DNA from 2 places in the Rhodobacter sp. NSM genome. Region 2 is predicted to be linked to the other one. Evidence: riboswitches for the same ligand, from Rfam matches in the RefSeq annotation. Region 2 holds a riboswitch; the other holds the start of a gene.
What was found. A riboswitch is a leader RNA that binds a small molecule or an ion and turns the genes downstream of it on or off. The one in region 2 is predicted to bind cobalamin.

Region 1 (9,114 bases), on a different contig from region 2:
ACTCATGCCGAGCGGCAGGCTCGCCGCCGGCTGGCCGGAGGCGTTGAAGACCGCCGTGAAGGGGGAGTAGGCAAAGACGCCCTCGGGGCCGGTGCGGAAGGCCACGTAATCCTCGGTCGTATGGGCGAAACGGCCCACACGGGCGGGGGGCTCGGCCAGCGTGGCCGACAGCAGGACGTCGATGCCGTTTCCCTCGTCGGGATCGAAGACCGCGGCCATCTGGCGCCCGAAGGCGTGGATCTGGCCCACCGCCTCGAGATATCGCTCGCCGGGGATCTCGGCGGCACGCCGCAGCGCGCCCAGCGAGACCGGCTCGACCAGCCCCTCGGGGGCGCGCCCCTTCAGCGCCTTGCGGATGCCAAGCGCCGTGCCGCAGGCCACGATGTCGGTCCAGGCCTCCATCATCATTGCCACGTCCGCCTGCGGGAGGCAGGGCCGCACCGCGTGGCCCAGATCCTCGAGCAGCCGACCCGCGGCCTCGACCGCGGCCCGCACCTCGGGATGGATCGGGGTGCCGGTGAAGGTCGTGTCGCAGATCCCCACGCGCAGCCGCCGCGGCGGGCGGCTGATCGCATCCGCATGGCTGCGCAGAAGGGGCGGCGCCCAGTAGGGCGCGCCGGGATCGGCGCCCGCGCAGGCGTCGAGCATGTGGGCCGTGTCGCGCACGGACCAGCTGAGGAAGCCGTCGATCGCCATCCCTGCCCAGCCCTCGCCCGCGTAGGGCCCGTCAGGCAGCCGCGCCCGCGTGGGCTTCATCCCGAAGAGCCCGCAGGACGAGGCGGGGATGCGGACCGACCCGCCCCCGTCCGACCCGTGGGCCACGGCGACGATCCCGGCAGCGACGGCGGCGCCCGCGCCCCCCGACGATCCCCCGGAGGTGCGCTCGAGGTTCCAGGGATTGCGGGTCGGTCCGCCATAGACGGCGGCCTCGGTCGCGGGTCCGATCCCGCCCTCGGGCGAGGTCGTGCGCCCGAAGGTCACGACACCGGTCGCGCGGATGCGCTCGAAGATCGCGGAATCGCGCGGGTAGCGCGTGTTCTCGAGCAGCCGCGAGCCGTTGTGCGAGGGGAAGTCCACCGCCTCGCATCCGAGATCCTTGAGCAGGAAGGGCACGCCGCGGAACGGCCCGCGAGGAAGGCCGGATGCGATGGAGCGCCGCGCGCTTTCCTCCTGCAGCAGAACTACCGCATTGAGCGCCGGGTTCAGCGCTGCGACCGAAGCCAGCGCCGCATCGAGCAACTCCTCTGGCGTCACATCGCCGCTGGCGACAAGGGCCGCGAGGCCGGTTGCATCATCGGCGCCGAAACTTCGGAACATGCGGGTCCTCCATGCCTTTCGCGCCATGCTGCGGCGGAGAGGTGCGCCGCGTCCAACCTTTTCGCACCGCCCGCGCAGGAACGCGGGCGACAGGGGGCGGTGACGCCTGCTTGACAGCGCCGATGCTTGTCCTATTGAGAACCTGCTTCGGTTCCGGCGTCGTGTCCGGATGAAAAGGGAACGCGGTGCGGGCGATGGTCCAACTCCGCGGCTGCCCCCGCAACTGTAGGCGGCGAGCGACGACCGATCATGCCACTGGGTGCGCCCCGGGAAGGCCGGTCCGAGCGAAGACCCGCGAGTCAGGAGACCTGCCGAAGTGATCACCCTTTCCTGTGCGCGGGGCGCGTGCGGGAGGCGGGCCTTCCGCTTCAGGTGACGATCACCCTCGGCGGAAGGGATGACCCTTTCCGAGGACATGACAGGTCAGATCCGGCATCGCCCGGACGGAAAGGGACAGATGAAGAAGACAGCCGCCTCGCTCCTTGCGCTGATGGCCGCAGCTCCGCTGCAGGCGCAGGACATCGCCCTCGACGAGATCGTGGTCTCGCCGAGCCTCGTGGCCACCGAGGCAAGCCGCACCGGCGCCTCGGTCGACGTGGTGACGGCCGAGGACCTGCAGGCGACGGGCGAGATCCTGGTGAGCGACGTGCTCGCACGGCTTCCAGGCGTTTCCTACACCCGTAACGGCGGCCTCGGCACCTCTACGGCGCTGCGGATCCGCGGCCTGGGCCCGGCCTATCAGACGGTGCGGATCAACGGGATCGACGTGGCCGATCCCTCCGTCACGGAGTCGAGTTTCGACTTCGGCAGTCTCACCGCCGGCGGCATCGCCCGGATCGAGGTCCTGCGTGGTTCGCAGTCGGCGATCTACGGGTCGGAAGCGGTTGCGGGCGTGGTGGATATCGCCACCTACCGCCCGACCGAGCCGGGCACCTCCGGGCAGGTCACGCTCGAGGCGGGCAGCAACCGGACCTTCAATGGCGCCCTTTCGGCGGGCATTCTGGGAGAGCGGGGCGAACTGGCCTTCACGACGGCCCGCACCGTGACCGACGGCATCTCGCAGGCTGCCGCCGGAACCGAGCGCGACGGCTTCGACACGACCTTCCATGCGCTTTCCGGGGCCTACGACCTGACGGAGGATCTGCGCATCGGCGCGGCCTTCATCGCGCGGGACAGCGATCTCGACATCGACGGGCTCGTGTTCGACGAGAACTTCAACAGCAGCCTGGCCGATACGGACGACCGGGCAGCCGACCGTCTGCGCGGTGGTCGCGTGTTCGTGGACTTCACGCTCGGGCAGGTTCGCAACGAGATCGCCTATGCCGCCGCCGACACGCGCCGCGAGTATCCCGGAGGTTTTGTCGAACTCTATGAGGGCGAACGCCGCGCCCTTTCCTATCTCGGCTCGGTCGAAATGGGTGCACTGGGTCTGTCGCTCGGAGCGGAGCGGACGAAGGAGAGCTTCGAGAGCGACACGAACTCGGGCGACCTGACGACCGATGCGATCTTTGCCGAGGCGCGCTACGCCTTGACCCCCGCGATCGACCTCTCGTTCGCGGCGCGCCACGACGATCCTTCCGACTTTGACGGCAAGACGACGGGCCGCGTCGCCCTCGCCTGGCGCCTGCCCGACGACCTGATCCTCAGGGGCGTGGCTGGCACCGGATTCCGTGCGCCTTCGCTCTACCAGAGGTTCGGACCGGAAGGTTCGGACCGTCTCGGGCCGGAGACCAGCCGCAGCTACGAGCTGGGTCTGGAGAAGCTGCTGCCCAACGGCGGAAACCTTCAGGCGACCGTGTTCAGGACCGACATCACCGACCGCATCGCCTACATCGCCGGTGCGACCTTCTGCGCATCTCCCTGGGGATGCTATGACCAGCTGGACGGCGAGACGCGGACGAAGGGCGTCGAGATCTCGGGACGCAGCCCGCTGGGCCAAGGCTGGGAAGTCTTCGGCAGCTACACCTACACGGATGCGGTGGACGAGGAAAATGCTGTCGAGACGCGCGCCATCCGCGTGCCGCGGCACGACCTCGTTCTGGGCCTCGAAGGGCAGATCGCGGATCGCACGCGGGGGATCCTCACGCTGCAGCATGTGGCGGATGTCCTCGACGAGACCTATCCCGATCCTGCTGCGCCCCTCGATGACTGGACGGTCGTCAACGCGACGGTTACCTACGAGGTGACGGATGCGGCGGAGGCCTTCCTCCGTGTCGAGAACCTGTTCGACGAGGAGTATCAGACGGTGCGCGGTTATGCCCAGCCCGGTCGCTCGATCTATGCGGGCCTGCGTGCGCGCTTCTAGGCGCCTTGCGCTTGCGCTGGCGGCGGGTCTCGCCGCCGCTCCCGCCGTGGCCGAGGCGCCGCGGCGGGTCGTGTCGATCAATCTCTGCACGGACCAGCTCGCCATGATGCTGGCAGCGCCGGGCCAGCTTCTGTCGGTCTCGAACCTCGCGACCGAACCGCAGACCTCGGCCATGGTGGAGGAAGCGCGGGCCTATCCCGCCAATCGCGGGCAGGCGGAGCAGGTGTTCCTGATGCGGCCGGATCTGGTCCTTGCGGGCACGTTCACCGCCAGGGCGAGTGTCGATCTGCTGCGCCGCCTGGGCGTCGAGGTGGTGGAACTGCCGCCTGCGACGTCCCTCGCCGACATTCCGGGCCATCTCCGCATCGTCGGGCGTGCGATCGGCCGCGAGGCTCAGGCCGAGCGGCTCGTCGGGGAGTTCGAAGCCGGTCTGGAGAGGCTGCAGGTGGACCTGCCCCCCGCTCGAGCGGCGATGTATTACCCCTCCGGATACACCACGGGCTCCGGAACGCTTGCCGATGCGATCCTGGACCACGCTGGCTTCTCGAACGTGGCGGCTGATCTCGGGCTCGACGGCGGGGGCAACCTGCCGCTGGAACGGCTCGTGATGGCGGATCCCGAGATGATCGTGACCTCCACCGCCTATCCCGGCTCCTCTCGCGCCGAGGAGCTGCTGGCACATCCCGCGCTCAGGGCGGTGCAGAGCGAGGCAGGCGCGGCGGAAGTGTCGGATTCCGACTGGATCTGCGGGACGCCGGCCGTGCTGCGCGCGCTGCAGGAAATGGGAGAGGCGCGTCGCAGGCTCGGCTCGCTGAGCCTCACGCAACTGGACGAGGCCCGGTGAGATACGCCCTGCTGCTCCTCTTGCTGTCGCTCGCGGTGGCGCTCTTGTTCATGATCTCGCTGCTGGTCGGGCCGGCGGCGCTGGGGTTCGGCGAGTCGCTGCAGGCGCTGCTCGCGGGCCGGGGCGAGGCGGTGGTGCTGGTGATGCGCGAAATCCGCCTGCCGCGTGCCATCCTCGGGCTGGCCGTGGGGGCGGTGCTCGGCGTCTCGGGGGCCGCCATGCAGGGTTTCCTGAGAAATCCCTTGGCAGAACCGGGTCTTGTAGGCGTTTCCTCATCTGCCGCCCTGGGCGCCGTTATCGCCTTGCAGACTGGCATAGCCGCAAGCTTCACCCTCGCGCTGCCGCTGTGCGCGCTGGCCGGAGCGGCGCTGTCGGTCTTCCTCATCCTCGGGCTGGCGGGGCCTCGTGGTGGGGCCCTCGCGCTGATCCTCGCCGGGGTCGCCATCTCGGCGCTGGCGGCGGCGGGCGTCGCGCTGATCCTGAACCTGTCGCCGAACCCCTTTGCCGCGACGGAGATCGTCTTCTGGATGATGGGTTCGCTCGCCGACCGCTCGATGACGCATGTGGCGCTGGCGCTGCCCTTCATGCTCACAGGCTGTGCGCTGCTGCTGACGCTCGGGCGAGGCCTGGACGCACTCACGCTGGGCGAGGACGCGGCTGAATCGCTGGGTGTGCGGCTCGGGCGGCTGAGACTGATGCTGATCCTCGGCACGGCGCTCTCGGTCGGGGCTGCGGTGGCGGTGGCGGGAACGGTCGGCTTCGTGGGCCTCGTCGTGCCGCACATCCTCCGGCCTCTCGTCGGGGCGCGACCCTCTCGACTGCTGCCTGCAGCGGCCCTGGGAGGCGCCGCCATGCTGCTGGCTGCCGATGTCGCGGTGCGGATCATCGCGCCCGACCGGGACCTGAAACTGGGAGTGCTGACGGCCATCGTGGGCTCTCCGTTCTTTCTCCACCTGATCTGGCGCATGCGGAGGCTCGAGGCATGAGCCTGCTCGCCATCGACGGCTTGACCGTTCGCCGGGGCCAGTGTCCCGTGGTGGATGACGTGACGCTCCGCGTCGGTCTGGGTGAGTTCCTCGGCCTCATCGGCCCCAACGGCGCGGGCAAGACCACCCTCCTGCGCGGCGCCCTGGGGCTTCTGCCCTCGACCGGCAGGAGCAGCCTTGCAGGCCTCACGCCGCGTGAGCGGGCGCGGGCGGCCGCCTTCCTGCCGCAGGCGCGCGAGATCGCGTGGCCCGTCGATGTCGAGACCCTCGTGACGCTTGGCAGAGTGCCCCATGCAGGCCGGCGCCTGACCTCGGCCGATCGCGAGGCGGTGACGCGGGCGCTGGGGCGAATGGGCCTCGGCGCCTATCGTCAGCGCATCGCGACCGCGCTGTCCGGCGGCGAGCAGGCGCGGGCGCTGATCGCACGCGCGCTGGCGCAGGAGGCGCCGCTGCTCTTGGCTGACGAGCCGGTGGCGGGGCTCGATCCCGAAAGCCAGATCCGCACGATGCAGGTCTTTCAGGATGTCGCGGCCGAAGGACGCGCGGTGGTCGCGTCGATCCACGATCTCGGCCTCGCGGCGCGCCATTGCACGCGGCTTCTGCTGATGGCGCGGGGGCGACTGGTGGCGGACGGGCCGCCCGGTCTGGTGCTGACGGCGGCCAACCTTTCCGAGGTCTTCGGCGTGCGCGCCTATTTCGCCGATACGCCCGATGGGCCGGTGTTCCAGCCGCTCGGCGTGACGAGATGATCGAGGTCGCGCTCGACCGGCCCTGGCTCGTCGCGAGACTGCCGGTGCCGATGCGCGTGCTGAGCTGGGCGCCGCACCGGCCGGGACTGGTCACCACCGACCGGATCGTCTGGCGGGAAGTGCGCGATGCAGATCTGGGGCCGGGCTTCGAGGCGGAACAATGGCTCGGCGCGCAGATGGCGGCGCGGGGGCTGGCACATGCGGTGGGGCTTCTCACGTCACGCGCGCTCGACCGCCATCACCTGATGCAGTCCCGGACGGACGGCGGGGCCGGAGCCTGCCTCGCGACGGTCGGCCTCGGCAATGCCGAAGCCGTCGGTCGGAGGCTCGTGCATGACCGCGTGGCGGGAACCATCAACCTGCTCGTCGCGGTGGATGCACCCCTGGGCGAGGCGGCGCAGCTCGAAGCGCTGTCGATCGTGGTCGAAGCCCGGACGGCGGCAGTGCTCGAAGCGCGTCTCGACCTGCCGACAGGGCTTGCAACCGGCACGGGGACCGATTGCGTGGCCCTTGCCTGCCATCCGGGAGAAGGCCGGTATGCCGGGCTTCACACCCCGATCGGCGAGGTCGTCGGGGACTGCGTCAGGCGGGCGGTCCGGGCGGGGGTTCAGGAATGGCTCGGGCAGAATCGCGAGACCTGACGGCTGGCGGCGGTGCTTGTCCGATCCTCCGGTCTGCCGTGGCAACTTGAGGAAGACCATGAAGAATGCATCCTAAAGCGCCGTAACTGTGTCATAAACCGGCCTGTGACGCCCCGTATCCTCTGGGCCGTCGCAGAACGCGGGTCAGCTCTGCAACGATGCGGTCGGGCGTCACGGGCTTGGCGACATATCCCGTCAGGCCCGCCTCGAGATAGAATGCGCGCTGCTCGTCCGTCGCATCGGCGGTCATCGCCACGACCGGCAGGCTGCCCGCCGGACCGGCCAATGCCCGGATCCGCCTGAAGGTCTCGAGCCCGTCCATCTCGGGCATGTTCATGTCGAGGAGAACGAGATCCACCGCTTCACGCTCGAGCGTCGATAGCGCATCGGTGCCGCTCTGGGCCTCGATGGTGCGCATACCGAAGAGCTGCAAGTAGGCCGCCGCCACCAGCCGGTTCGTCGCGATGTCGTCCACCACCAGGACGACACGACCCGCCAGGCCATTCTCTGCCCGCGCCGGCAGGGGGGCCGCGTCGGTCACCTCGACGGGCTGCACCTCGATCGTCAGCACGAACCGGGCACCCGGCCCGTTCTGCGGCAGAAGCTGCAGGTCGCCGCCCATCTGCCGGGCGAGCGAGCGGCTGATCGACAGCCCCAGCCCGTTGCCGGGCGTCCCGGTCGCCGACCGGGCCGATCCGCCCACGCGGACGAACGGCTCGAAGATGACCGCAGCGTCTTCCGCGGGGATGCCCTCGCCGGTGTCGCTGACCTCGACCCGCAGGATCGGCTTCACTGCCGCGCCCTCCATGCGCGCCTCGACCCGGATCCGGCCGCTTCTCGTGAATTTCAGCGCATTCGAAAGCAGGTTCGACAGGCATTGCCGCAGCCGCTGCGGATCGAGGCGCGCGCGGGCCGGAAGCTCGCCCACGACGAGTTGCAGCGTCACGCCCGTCTCCTCGATGAGGGGGCGGAAGAGTTCGACGCTCGAGGTGATCTCGTCGCGCGGGTGGACCGTCCGGGGACGGATCGGCATGCGCCCCTGCTGCACGGCGGACATGTCGAGGATGTCGTCCAGGATGGTCGAGAGTCCCTCGGCCGACCGGATCAGGACGCCCAGCCGCTCGCGGCTGACGGGATCGGTCGCGCGGCGCAGTTCGGCATGGCCGATGCCGAGGATCGCGTTGAGCGGCGTGCGCAACTCGTGGCTCATCTGCGCGAGGAACCGGTCCTTGGTGGCATTGGCCGCGACAGCTTCGGCGCGCCCTTCGCTCGACTCGCGATGCAGCCGGTTCGTGGTGAGGATGGCGGCCAGCGAATAGGAAAGCGCCACCATCGCGCAGACGGTGGTAAGGGCAAGCGCCGGAAAGTCGTGCCGGGGCAGCCAGTAGAGCGTGTTCGACGACAGGGCGAGGAGCGCGATGGCCGAGGCGCCGGCCAGCCCCATTGGCAGATGGATCGAGCGGACCGTCGCGATATGGAGCATCGAGCAGACCATGATCCCGACGGCGAAGGCCTTCACGAAGGGGTCCTCGACATGCCACATCAGCGCGGGCGGCACCACGAAGGAGCCTTCCAGCAGGAAGGCGGAGGCGATGTAGAACGCGTGTCTGCCCGGCTCGCGGATGCGCGCGGGTTCCGCATCGATCCGGTTGACGACCAGTTCGCCAAGGGCCGTGGCGAGGGTGCAGGTCCAGACGACCCAGGCAGGCAGGAAGAGGAACGAGACCGCGAAGACGAGCGCCATGGCCGGAAAGCGCACCGGCGCCTCGCGCCGCAGGACCGCCGCCTGACGCTGGATCTCCTGCTCGAGTTCGACGGAGGAGAGGGTCTTCAGCCAGTTCAGGCGCATCCTTGTCTCCGACCGGGGGAGGGTCGGGGCCGACCGGCCCCGGCCGGCGTCAGGGTGTGGCGGGTGCGATCCGCACCTCGGTCCGGAAGCGGCCGTCGGGTTCGTAGATCAGGATCCGTCCGTCCTCCGTCACCACGCCGAGCCAGTCGCGGCCTCGGGTAAAGGCTTCGACGCGGGTGCCCTCGGGAAGCGCAAGCTCCTCTGGAAGCGCGGGAGGCGGCGCAGAGAAGCTGGACGGCATCCGGATGACAATCACCGCGACGACAGTTATGACGCCTCCGATCATGGTGAGCGTCAGGACGATGACGAGCCATTTGAGAAACCTGAGGCTGGGCGGAAGTCGCCCTTCCGGTGCCGGAGCCTGCTGCATGGCCATCCTTCCGCCCCACGGGGGCACACTGAGCATCACGATCGGGGAGGACC
Region 2 (9,114 bases):
GGCGACAGGTGGAGGATGACGACATACGCCATCTTCGTCCGCGTCTCCTCTCGGGACATCGCGTCGAAGAAGTCGAAGAAGCTCTGCAAGGCCCCGGCAGATCCGCCCAAGGCGACCACCGGGAAGCCTGAAGGTGGTGGATCTGCCATCCGCGCAACCTGATGCATCCCGCCAGGTCTTGCAAGCGATAGTCGCCTCCATCGGTCAGGCTCTCGCCCGTCCCGCGGCGTGACGAGGAACAGTTTCGGGCGAGTGCCTGACGGCCCGGGCCGCCCGGCCCGGACGACCCCGCCGCCAGCTCGTCGCGCTTCAGGCGGCGGTCGGGCAGGTCTCCGCAATGCGCCCCGTGCCCCGGCCCACCGCAAGGCGAGCCGTGACAATCCGGTTCTTTGTTTTACGTCACAAGGCGCCGGGGTGGGGCGCGTTCCACCTCCGCGGACCATCTCGCGCCGACCCGCCCGCCAGACGATCCGGGTCGAGAGCGCTGCGCGGCGTGGCGCATGATGCGGGTCAAAGCGCAGGCTTCAAGAAGGCACGCGCCACCGTTGCCCGCAAGCTCGCCATCGTCCTCCACGCCATGTGGAGGACAGGCACGCCGTTCCGCTGGAGCAAGGTCCATGGATGACACGCAAGGAGTACGACTGACCGAATGACTTCACGGATGCGCCTGCCGAGACGCGTGGCCCGGATCAGGCCGACCCTCTGACAGGCGGCACCTCCACCCAGACGCAGGAAGATGATTGCGAGGACCATTTCGGGCGATCCACCATCCGACGCCAACATGCAGCGATCCCAACCGCAATCGACTGCGGAGAGAATCCTGAATCCGGCAAAGGCGCAGATCCGAACCAGAACCCTTGACCAATGCTATTTGAGCAGGGGCACGCCAGCTGCCTGGCAATTGTTCCCCGGCACCACGCGCGGTGCAGTGGCCGGCTTCGCCACCCGCACCCGCTGCGCCGGGCGCCCCATCTGTAGCGCCAGGACCCGCCATGCATTAACATCGAAATCGGGCCACTCAATGGGGCAGACCAAGGAGGTATGGTGATTAATGCTAAGGTCTTGTCGTCGCACAATCGCTGTTTGCTACGTTTGCGCCGCTCCAACTTCGACATTGGGAAGGGATGGTGATGGCCACTGAGAGTGAATTTGGGCATGCAGCCCCATCATGGTTTACCGCACCCGGAGAGACCGACTTTCTGGCATGGGTCACCGTCTTTTTAATTATTTTGGCCTTGTTCGGGTTAATCACTTTGTACGCGGCGTTCGACCGTTGGGCGGAGCATAAGTCGAGTGGAACGCCGCTGGCAAAGACCATCCCGACGCTGCTCACCATAGCGCTTGTATATGAGATATTCCCTTTGGACCACGTCAGTGCGCTCTTGCCGCTCAGCGCCATCCTGATCGCGCTGGCCGCGGACTGGTCTCGGTTCCACCTGGTTGGCCCGCTGGACACGGCGCCTGGACACACCGCCACGCAAACAGGCGGGCGGCCTGCGGAGCGAACGGATGCCGAAGGAGAGCCGGAGCATGCTTGAACTCCTGCTGACCTCCTTTCCCGCGATCTTCCGCTATTATCAGCTGAAGCGGCGGGGCGAGGCGATGACCGTCTGGAACATGCGGACGGCGGTGTTCGCCTGGGCCGTGATGGCCGTGGGCCTGTTTCTCGTGATCTTCTACTTCCATCCCAAATCCTATTCCGGTCTGCTTCCGTTCCGGACCATCTCTGTTGTGGCGCAGACCAGCGGCCCGGTCACCGAAATCCACGTCGAGAACGGCCAGCGGGTCGCTGCGGGCGATCTGTTGTTCAGGATCGAGGACAGTTCCCAGAAAGCACGGCTGACCCAGGCCGAAGCGGAGTTCGACAAGATCGCCGCAGCAGAGACCAAGGCGCAGGACACCCTGAGAGTGGCCTTGGCAAGCGTCGCCGCGGCGACCTCGACGCTGGAGAAATTGAGTGTCGACCGGGATAACGCCCGTCAGCTTCTGACGCGCAATGTCGGGACGCAGGATACCCTTCGCCAGACCGAGGCATCTGTCACCGCGGCCGAGGCCGAACGCGAGGCCGCCCAGGCACAGGCCGATCTTGCACGTGCGGAACTGTCGCAGGCCATCCCGGCTCAGCGCAAGGCGGCGGAGGCCGCGTTGCAGGTCGCTCGGGCAGATCTTGCCAAGACCGAGGTCCGGTCCTTCTCCGACGGACTTGTCACGCAACTGGCGCTGAGCGTCGGCAGCCCGGCCGCCACGCTCATCCTGAGCCCCGCGATGCTGATCATCCCGGATCGGCCCGAGGATCTTCCGCTGCGGTTCACCGCAGGGTTCAATCAGGTCGCGAGGTCCACGCTTTATGTGGGCATGCCGGCAGAGATCGCCTGCAACACGAATATCAACCTTTCATTTCGCGATACCGTTCTTCCTGCCCGGATCCAGGCGATCCAGCCGGCGATAGCATCAGGTCAGGTGGTTCCGGGGGGGCGCCTGCTCGAAGCTGAAAACGGCATGCAGCGGGGATCCCTGCTGGTCTATCTGGAACTGATCCACCCCGAACAGGAGAGCATCACGATCGACGGCAGCGGTTGTGTCGTGCAGACCTATACCGACAATCTTGAAGGCATCTTTGGTCATGTCATCGCAGCAACGGGGATCATCAAGGCCGCTGGTCTGAGGCTCAAGGTCTGGGGAGCCATGGTGGCAGGGGTCGGGCTTGGCGGAGGGGGTCACTGACAGTGCATCGGCAGGCCGCCGAAATAGGCGGCACGTCGGGACGGTTTCCCTCGGCCGGCGGGCTGAGGGAGGTCCGCTCCTCAGGTTCGGCATGCCTGGGCGCACCCCCCGATCCCATGCTGCAAATTCCTCGGCGTCGCAGGCCTTGTCTGCTCCGAGCGTCAGCCGCCTCGTCGAGCCGGCGAGTGGTGGTGGGCCATGTCGCGCGCGGCCTTTCGTTCGGCATGACCGTCCGCCTGCGTGACCTCGGTCTGGGCCACGAAGCCGTGCCGGTTCTCCATCCGGGAGGGCCCATGACAAAGGGCCGCGCCGGCGCCGGGAGATTTCCTGGATAGCCGCGCCTCCGGATCCGTGACCGAAGCGTGGGTGGCGTTCGAGCGCTTCTGGCCCGGGAAGTCGACCTCTGCCTTTCGGGTTCCGGGTTCCGGGTTTCGGGGCGGTCTCGGGCTTCGTCTCGGCGGGTCCGGTGTCAGAGGCGGGCGAAGGGGCTGGCGGCGGCGAAGCTCGCCCGCCGCGAAGACCTCGAATTGTGAAATGACCTCAGCGCATGACATAAGGCATGCCCTAAGTCAGAAACCCAGATCCAGACAGGCGGCTTCGGCGGTGGGAGATCCGCTCCATCGTCGCCAGATGGTCCTTACGACGCGCTTCGATGTGCGCAGGATTTCCTTGGGAGCGATGGCCCCGGCGGTGTCGGGATTCAAGGTCTGGCGTTCTTGCGGGGCAGGAGTGAGGACAAGCGGGCCTTCCAGCGGAAGGCCCGTCCGACGAACGCGGCGGCGCCCCGGGCGGCGATTGCGTCATGGCACTTGCGGGTGTCGAAGGCGGACGGTTTTCTGACCCACCTTACTCGCCTTCGATGCCAGTGCTGTCGACCCGCAGGGGCAGGGGGCTGTCGCCAGGCCGACCACCATGACCGTGGTGTCGAGAGCCGTCAGGCATCAACATTTACGCCGGACCACCCCTTGGGGCAGGCCAGTGCGACGCAAGCCGCGTCAGGCGTGCAGGGGATGCAGGTCGAAGATCGTCAGCGCGTCGAGGCGCAGGACTGCGCCGAGCCTGCGCTCGAGATACTCGATGATGTCCGGGGTGTTGAGCTTGATCTCGAAGGCCAGCACCCGCGTGTCGACCCGTTCACGGCCGTGGCGTTCGTAGCCGTAGGTGATGCGGTACTTCATGCGACCACCAGTCGGAACTGGTCTTCGGTGCGCAGCCTGTACTCGGCGAGCATCATGCAGACGGACCGCCCGCGTCGCAGGTGGCGCATGAGAGCGGCCTCGTCGGGGAACTGACGGTCGTTGGTTGCCAGAAGCGCTGCCAGCCGGCTCTGGTCGAGCGGAAGCTCTCGGGCGGGGCAGCCGTGGAGGGAACGGATGATCCTGAGCGTCATGGCGATCCCCTTAGCCGGCAAGCGCTGCTGTGCGGAGGAAGGGGCGGACGCGCATCAGCACCTCGTAGGTGTCCTCGGGCACCCGGACCCACGGCCAACCCACGGAGGTGGAATAGTCGGTCCATGCGGCGAAGGCATCGGCCGGTGCCACCTCGAAGTCGCGCATGCGCAGCGCATCCTGGATCGCCCGCACGAGCCTGCTGCGCTCCTGCGGCACGAGGGTCGCCTCTCCCGCATAGATCAGGGTCTTGGTCGTCATGTCGAACGTCTCCGTACGGCGCGTCAGGCGGAGACGAGGCGCACGATCGCCGGCGCGATCGGGCGGCCGGTGAGGGTGCGGTTGCCGTCGCGGATGGTGACGAGGCCCGAGGTGGCATCCTCGGCAACGACAACTCCGCGTGCGGAAATATAGGGAGAGATCTGGACGGTTGCGTGGTTCATGGTCGACTGTCCCCGAAGGATCAAGATGGCGGAAGAACTGATGCCGGGCTACTCGACCTGACCCTCTCCACACGAACCAACGTCCCGACATGCTATCGGTCTCATCCTCCCGACTTTCTCACCTTGACCTAAATCAACTCGCAGACGAGGACTTGACGCAAGGGATCGGGCTCCCGCTGCGGCGTTCCTCCCAGGACGCTCCTGCGGCGGATGGCGTGAGTTGTGGGAGGGGCGCCGAGGGTGATCGAGGACATGAGATCGCCCGGATCCGCCGGAAGCAGCAGGTGCCGGTTCCCCTCCGCTGCGTCTGCCGCGTCGTCAGTCAGAAAGATGCGGGATCGTCGCCGGATCCGCGGCAAGATGTAGCCGCTCGGAGGGCTCGCGTTTCGGGTTCCAGCAGGACGCCGCAGATACCGGAATGCGGTCCAGCCTCGGTCAGCGCGTCCCGCAGCCAACTCCAGACCGCCACCATCCGCGCAAGCCTGGCCGCTCAGGTCCGGCGCGCAACGAAGCCGCAACACATGGTGGTGGACCCGGCCCGCTCGGGTGTTTTCCTGCCGACGCGCCAGCGCGACCACTTCGCGGCATGCCGATCCTGGAAGCATGCCGATCCTGTCTCGCCCGGACAGGACGAGTGTGCCGAAGTCAGGATGCCGCCGGGCCTGAGGGCGCCGGCGGGCCAGACCTCACTGCACGGCGACCCGATAGAGGTGCCACGTGGCGTGGCCCAGGATCGGCAGCACGAATATCAAGCCGAGAAACATGGGGACTGTCCCCACGACAAGCAGACCGGCCACCACAAGCCCCCATGTCGCGACCGGCGCCGGGTTCTCCTGCGTAAGCCTCAGGGACGTCGCGACGGCCGTGGCCACGCCGACGCGCCTGTCGATCAGCAGCGGAATGGACACGATGGTCGCGGCCAGCGTTGCCGCCGCAAGGATGAAGCCCGCTCCGCAACCGACGATCAGCATCGTCCAGCCGGGCAAGGTCGTGAAGACTTCGGTCAGGAAGGTGCCCAGCGAGGCCGGGGGTTCCGGTCCCAGCGTCAGCGCGAAGATGAAATAGGCCGCCAGCATCCAGATGACGAACATGACCACGAGGCCGAGACCCATCACGAAGAGCGCACCGCTGGCCGGCGATGCCAGCACGGCGAATACGGAACCGGAGCCCGGGGTCTCGCCTCGCTCGCGACGCCGGCTCATCTCGTAGAGGCCGACGGCCGCGACCGGTCCGAGGAGTGCGAAGCCCGACATCAGCGGGAAGACGAGCGGCAACAGATCGCGTTGCAAGGCCAGGGTCGCCAGCGCAAGCCCGATGATCGGGTAGAGAACGACGACGAAGATCACGTCGCTTCGGAGCGCCGCGAAGTCATCGACCCCCCGTCGCAAGGCGAGCAGTATGTCGTCACGATCCAGCCGCCTCAGCTGCGGCAGAGAGGTGTGGTCGTCTCCCCGGATCTCATGTGCCGCGTCTGCGACGTAGCGCGACGATGTGGCCAGCGCCTCCACCGTCCATGAAAGGGGGTTTCCAATCGTCTTGACCGCTTTGCCCATTGCGAACCTCCTCGCGGGTGTCGAGCGGTGCATCGACCAGTCAAATCGTCACCGGTCATGGCACCGGCACATGGGCAGACTACCACGTTCCGGCAGATCAGGCGATCACGATGGCTCGTTCGGCGGAGCCCGCGGCGAGCGATCCCGTGCCGACCCGGCGACCTGCACGGTCCAGGCTCCCGACCGAAGGATTCGGACGTTTCGCGGGATTCAGGCCTCGCAAGGAGTTCTGACGGATGAGCAACCTCGACTGGCTGGTGAGCGTCCGAAGAGCTGGTGTGATTTCATAGCTGCCAGCGGTGTGATCCCGGGGTCGCCATCGAGGTGGAGTTCGGCGACTTCACCCACGGGCCAGACGACCAGGAGGAGCGCGGACCTGTCCTTGCTTCCGGCCGGGCATGATCAGAGAGACTTCCTCCGCCGCATCGCCGGGGCGGTCCTGCAACTGAACCAGGATTGACGGCGCTACCCCGATCTGTCACGCCATGCCGCGACGGTTCCCGACGGCGAACAAGCCCGAGGGATGAAAAGGGAACGCGGTGAGGGGAGACCCCCGAATCCGCGACTGCCCCCGCAACTGTGAGCGGCGAGCCGCCCCGACGGACACCACTGGCCGATGGCCGGGAAGGTTCGGGGACGGCTTTGACCCGCAAGTCAGGAGACCTGCCGTCAGGCGCATCCGCGCCGCCCTCGCCGGGATACCGGCCCAAACCCAATCGCCGTCGGGGATGACGGCCAGGAGGACGACATGCATATCGAACCCGGTCTCGTGACCGGAGCCAAATCCATCGTCGGCTACGCCACAGCGGCGACCGCCGGTCTCTACGCGCTGAAGCTCGGCTGGTCTGCGATGCGCGAAGGCGGGGTCAGCTCGCTGGTCCTGCGCAGCGCGATCGCCACCGGAGCGGTCTTTTCCTTCTTCGAGATCCTGCCGCACCATCCGGTTGGCGTGTCCGAGGTTCACCTGATCCTCGGCTCGACGCTGTTCCTGATCCTCGGAGCCGCGCCTGCGGCGATCGGGCTGGCGCTGGGTCTGCTGATCCAGGGGCTCTTCTTCGCGCCCTTCGACCTGCCTCAGTACGGCATGAACGTCACGACGCTGCTCGTGCCGCTCTTCGCGCTGCGGGCGCTGGCCGGGCGGATCATCGCTCCGCACACGCCCTACGTCGAGCTCAAGTACCGTCAGGCGCTGGCGCTTTCGACCGCGTATCAGGGCGGGGTGGTGGCTTGGGTGGCCTTCTGGGCCTTCCTCGGCCAGGGCTTCGGGGCAGAGAACCTCACCGCCATTGCGAGCTTCGGCAGCGCCTACATGCTGGTGATCCTGATCGAGCCGCTTGCCGATCTGGCGGTGCTGGCGGGCGCCAGGTCGATGCACGGCCTTGCCCGATCCGGGCTCTTCACCCATCGGCTGCACCACGCGGCCTGACCGGAGCGGCCCCTTCGGGGGCCGCTTGCGCGGCGAAAGCCGGCTGCGCCCGGCGCTGGATGACGCCGGGAATCCGCTGTCGGCGGTATGAAGGGCAGGGCGGGTAGCCCCGGTTGTCGCCGGCACCGTCGCCATCGGAGGCCGCCGGCCGGCAATGAGGGAGCGTGGCGGTCAGATCGCAGGATCGCCTGCCAGCCTCGATGAAGCGCGCCGGGCAGGGCGTTCCGGCAACGGGTTCCCGCGGGCGCGCTCTGCCTTCGCATACGTTCCTCCCACAGGGAAAGGTTGGCATGCAGGACGACGAGACCCGCCCGGCGCGAGCAGGATCCCGGCGGCTTCCGGTGATCTGGCCGCCCGGTCTGATGATTGCTGCGCCGGGCTCGGGCTCGGGCAAGACCACGGTGACGCTGGGGCTTCTGCGGGCGTTTCGCGATGCGGGTCTGGTCGTGCAGCCGTTCAAGAACGGCCCCGACTATATCGACCCTGCCTTTCACCTTGCGGCGGCGGGGCGGCCATCCTTCAACCTTGACGGCTGGTCGATGGGTGAAGACCTGCTCGGCGCGCTGGCGTTCCGGGCGGAGGGAGCGGATCTGGTCATCGCCGAAGGGTCGATGGGCCTCTATGACGGGACCTCGACGGCCGGGCGAACGGGGCGAGGGGCCGCCTCCGAGATCGCGCGGCGCTTCGGCTGGCCCGTGGTGCTGGTGCTGGACGTGGGGGGGCAGGCGCAGTCGGCCGCGGCGACGGCGCTCGGCTTCGCGCGCCACCCCGAGGCGCCTGACTTCGCAGGCGTGATCCTGAACAATGTGGCGGGGCCGCGGCATGAGGCGATGATCCGCCGCGAGATGGCGCGCCTCGGCCTGACCGTGCTCGGGGCGCTGCCCCGGCGCAAGGATCTCGTCCTGCCCGAACGGCACCTCGGGCTCGTTCAGGCGGGCGAGCATCCCGACCTGGAGGCGGCGATCGGATGTCTCGCCGCGCTCCTGCGCGATCATGCCGATCTCGACGCGCTCCGCGCGGCGGCGCGGGCCGGTGCGGCGCCGGCCGCCGGTCGTCTGCCACCACCACCCGCACAGCGGATCGCACTTGCATCGGATGCGGCCTTCACCTTCACCTATCCGCATCTTCTGACCGGCTGGCGCGAGGCGGGGGCCGAGATCCTGCCCTTCTCCCCGCTCGCCGACGAGGCCCCGCCCGAGGCCGATCTGGTCTGGCTGCCGGGAGGTTACCCGGAACTGCATGCCGGCAGGCTGGCGGCGGCCGAGGCCTTTCGCTCGGGTCTCTCCCGCCATGCCGAAACCCGCCCTGTCCATGGCGAATGCGGCGGCTACATGGCCCTCGGCACGGCGCTGGTGGATGCCGGCGGCCAGCACCACCGGATGGCGGGGCTTCTCGGCCTCGTGACCAGCTATGAACAGCGGCGGCTGCATCTGGGCTATCGCACTGCGCATCTGCTGTCGCCGCTGCCGGGACATGCCGTGGGGGCCCGACTTGCGGGCCACGAATTCCACTATTCCACCATCCTCGACCAGCCCGACGCGCCGCTCGCCTCCGTCACCGATGCCGAGGGCAACCCGGTG

Region 1: linked by a shared signal. The riboswitch ahead of ACTVZP_RS01555 (TonB-dependent receptor plug domain-containing protein) and the one ahead of ACTVZP_RS12285 (energy-coupling factor ABC transporter permease) in region 2 are both predicted to bind cobalamin.

The regions. Positions count from the first base shown of each region.
Region 1 is NZ_JBQPXH010000001.1:327,009-336,122, forward strand. Features, by position in the region: gene ACTVZP_RS01550 (amidase) at 1-1,317, opposite strand, end outside; cobalamin riboswitch at 1,449-1,647, shown strand; gene ACTVZP_RS01555 (TonB-dependent receptor plug domain-containing protein) at 1,775-3,622, shown strand; gene ACTVZP_RS01560 (ABC transporter substrate-binding protein) at 3,597-4,466, shown strand; gene ACTVZP_RS01565 (FecCD family ABC transporter permease) at 4,463-5,452, shown strand; gene ACTVZP_RS01570 (ABC transporter ATP-binding protein) at 5,449-6,201, shown strand; gene ACTVZP_RS01575 (adenosylcobinamide amidohydrolase) at 6,198-6,842, shown strand; gene ACTVZP_RS01580 (response regulator) at 6,934-8,691, opposite strand; gene ACTVZP_RS01585 (DUF6476 family protein) at 8,741-9,061, opposite strand; gene ACTVZP_RS01590 (RluA family pseudouridine synthase) at 9,060-9,114, shown strand, end outside.
Region 2 is NZ_JBQPXH010000005.1:132,322-141,435, forward strand. Features, by position in the region: gene ACTVZP_RS12235 (CheR family methyltransferase) at 1-149, opposite strand, end outside; gene ACTVZP_RS12240 (hypothetical protein) at 1,131-1,538, shown strand; gene ACTVZP_RS12245 (HlyD family secretion protein) at 1,531-2,724, shown strand; partial or broken gene ACTVZP_RS12250 (IS5/IS1182 family transposase) at 2,848-3,237, opposite strand; partial or broken gene ACTVZP_RS12255 (hypothetical protein) at 3,313-3,565, opposite strand; gene ACTVZP_RS12260 (hypothetical protein) at 3,720-3,902, opposite strand; gene ACTVZP_RS12265 (hypothetical protein) at 3,899-4,114, opposite strand; gene ACTVZP_RS12270 (hypothetical protein) at 4,125-4,373, opposite strand; gene ACTVZP_RS12275 (hypothetical protein) at 4,397-4,555, opposite strand; gene ACTVZP_RS12280 (DUF2189 domain-containing protein) at 5,242-6,108, opposite strand; cobalamin riboswitch at 6,587-6,793, shown strand; gene ACTVZP_RS12285 (energy-coupling factor ABC transporter permease) at 6,857-7,534, shown strand; gene ACTVZP_RS12290 (cobyrinate a,c-diamide synthase) at 7,825-9,114, shown strand, end outside.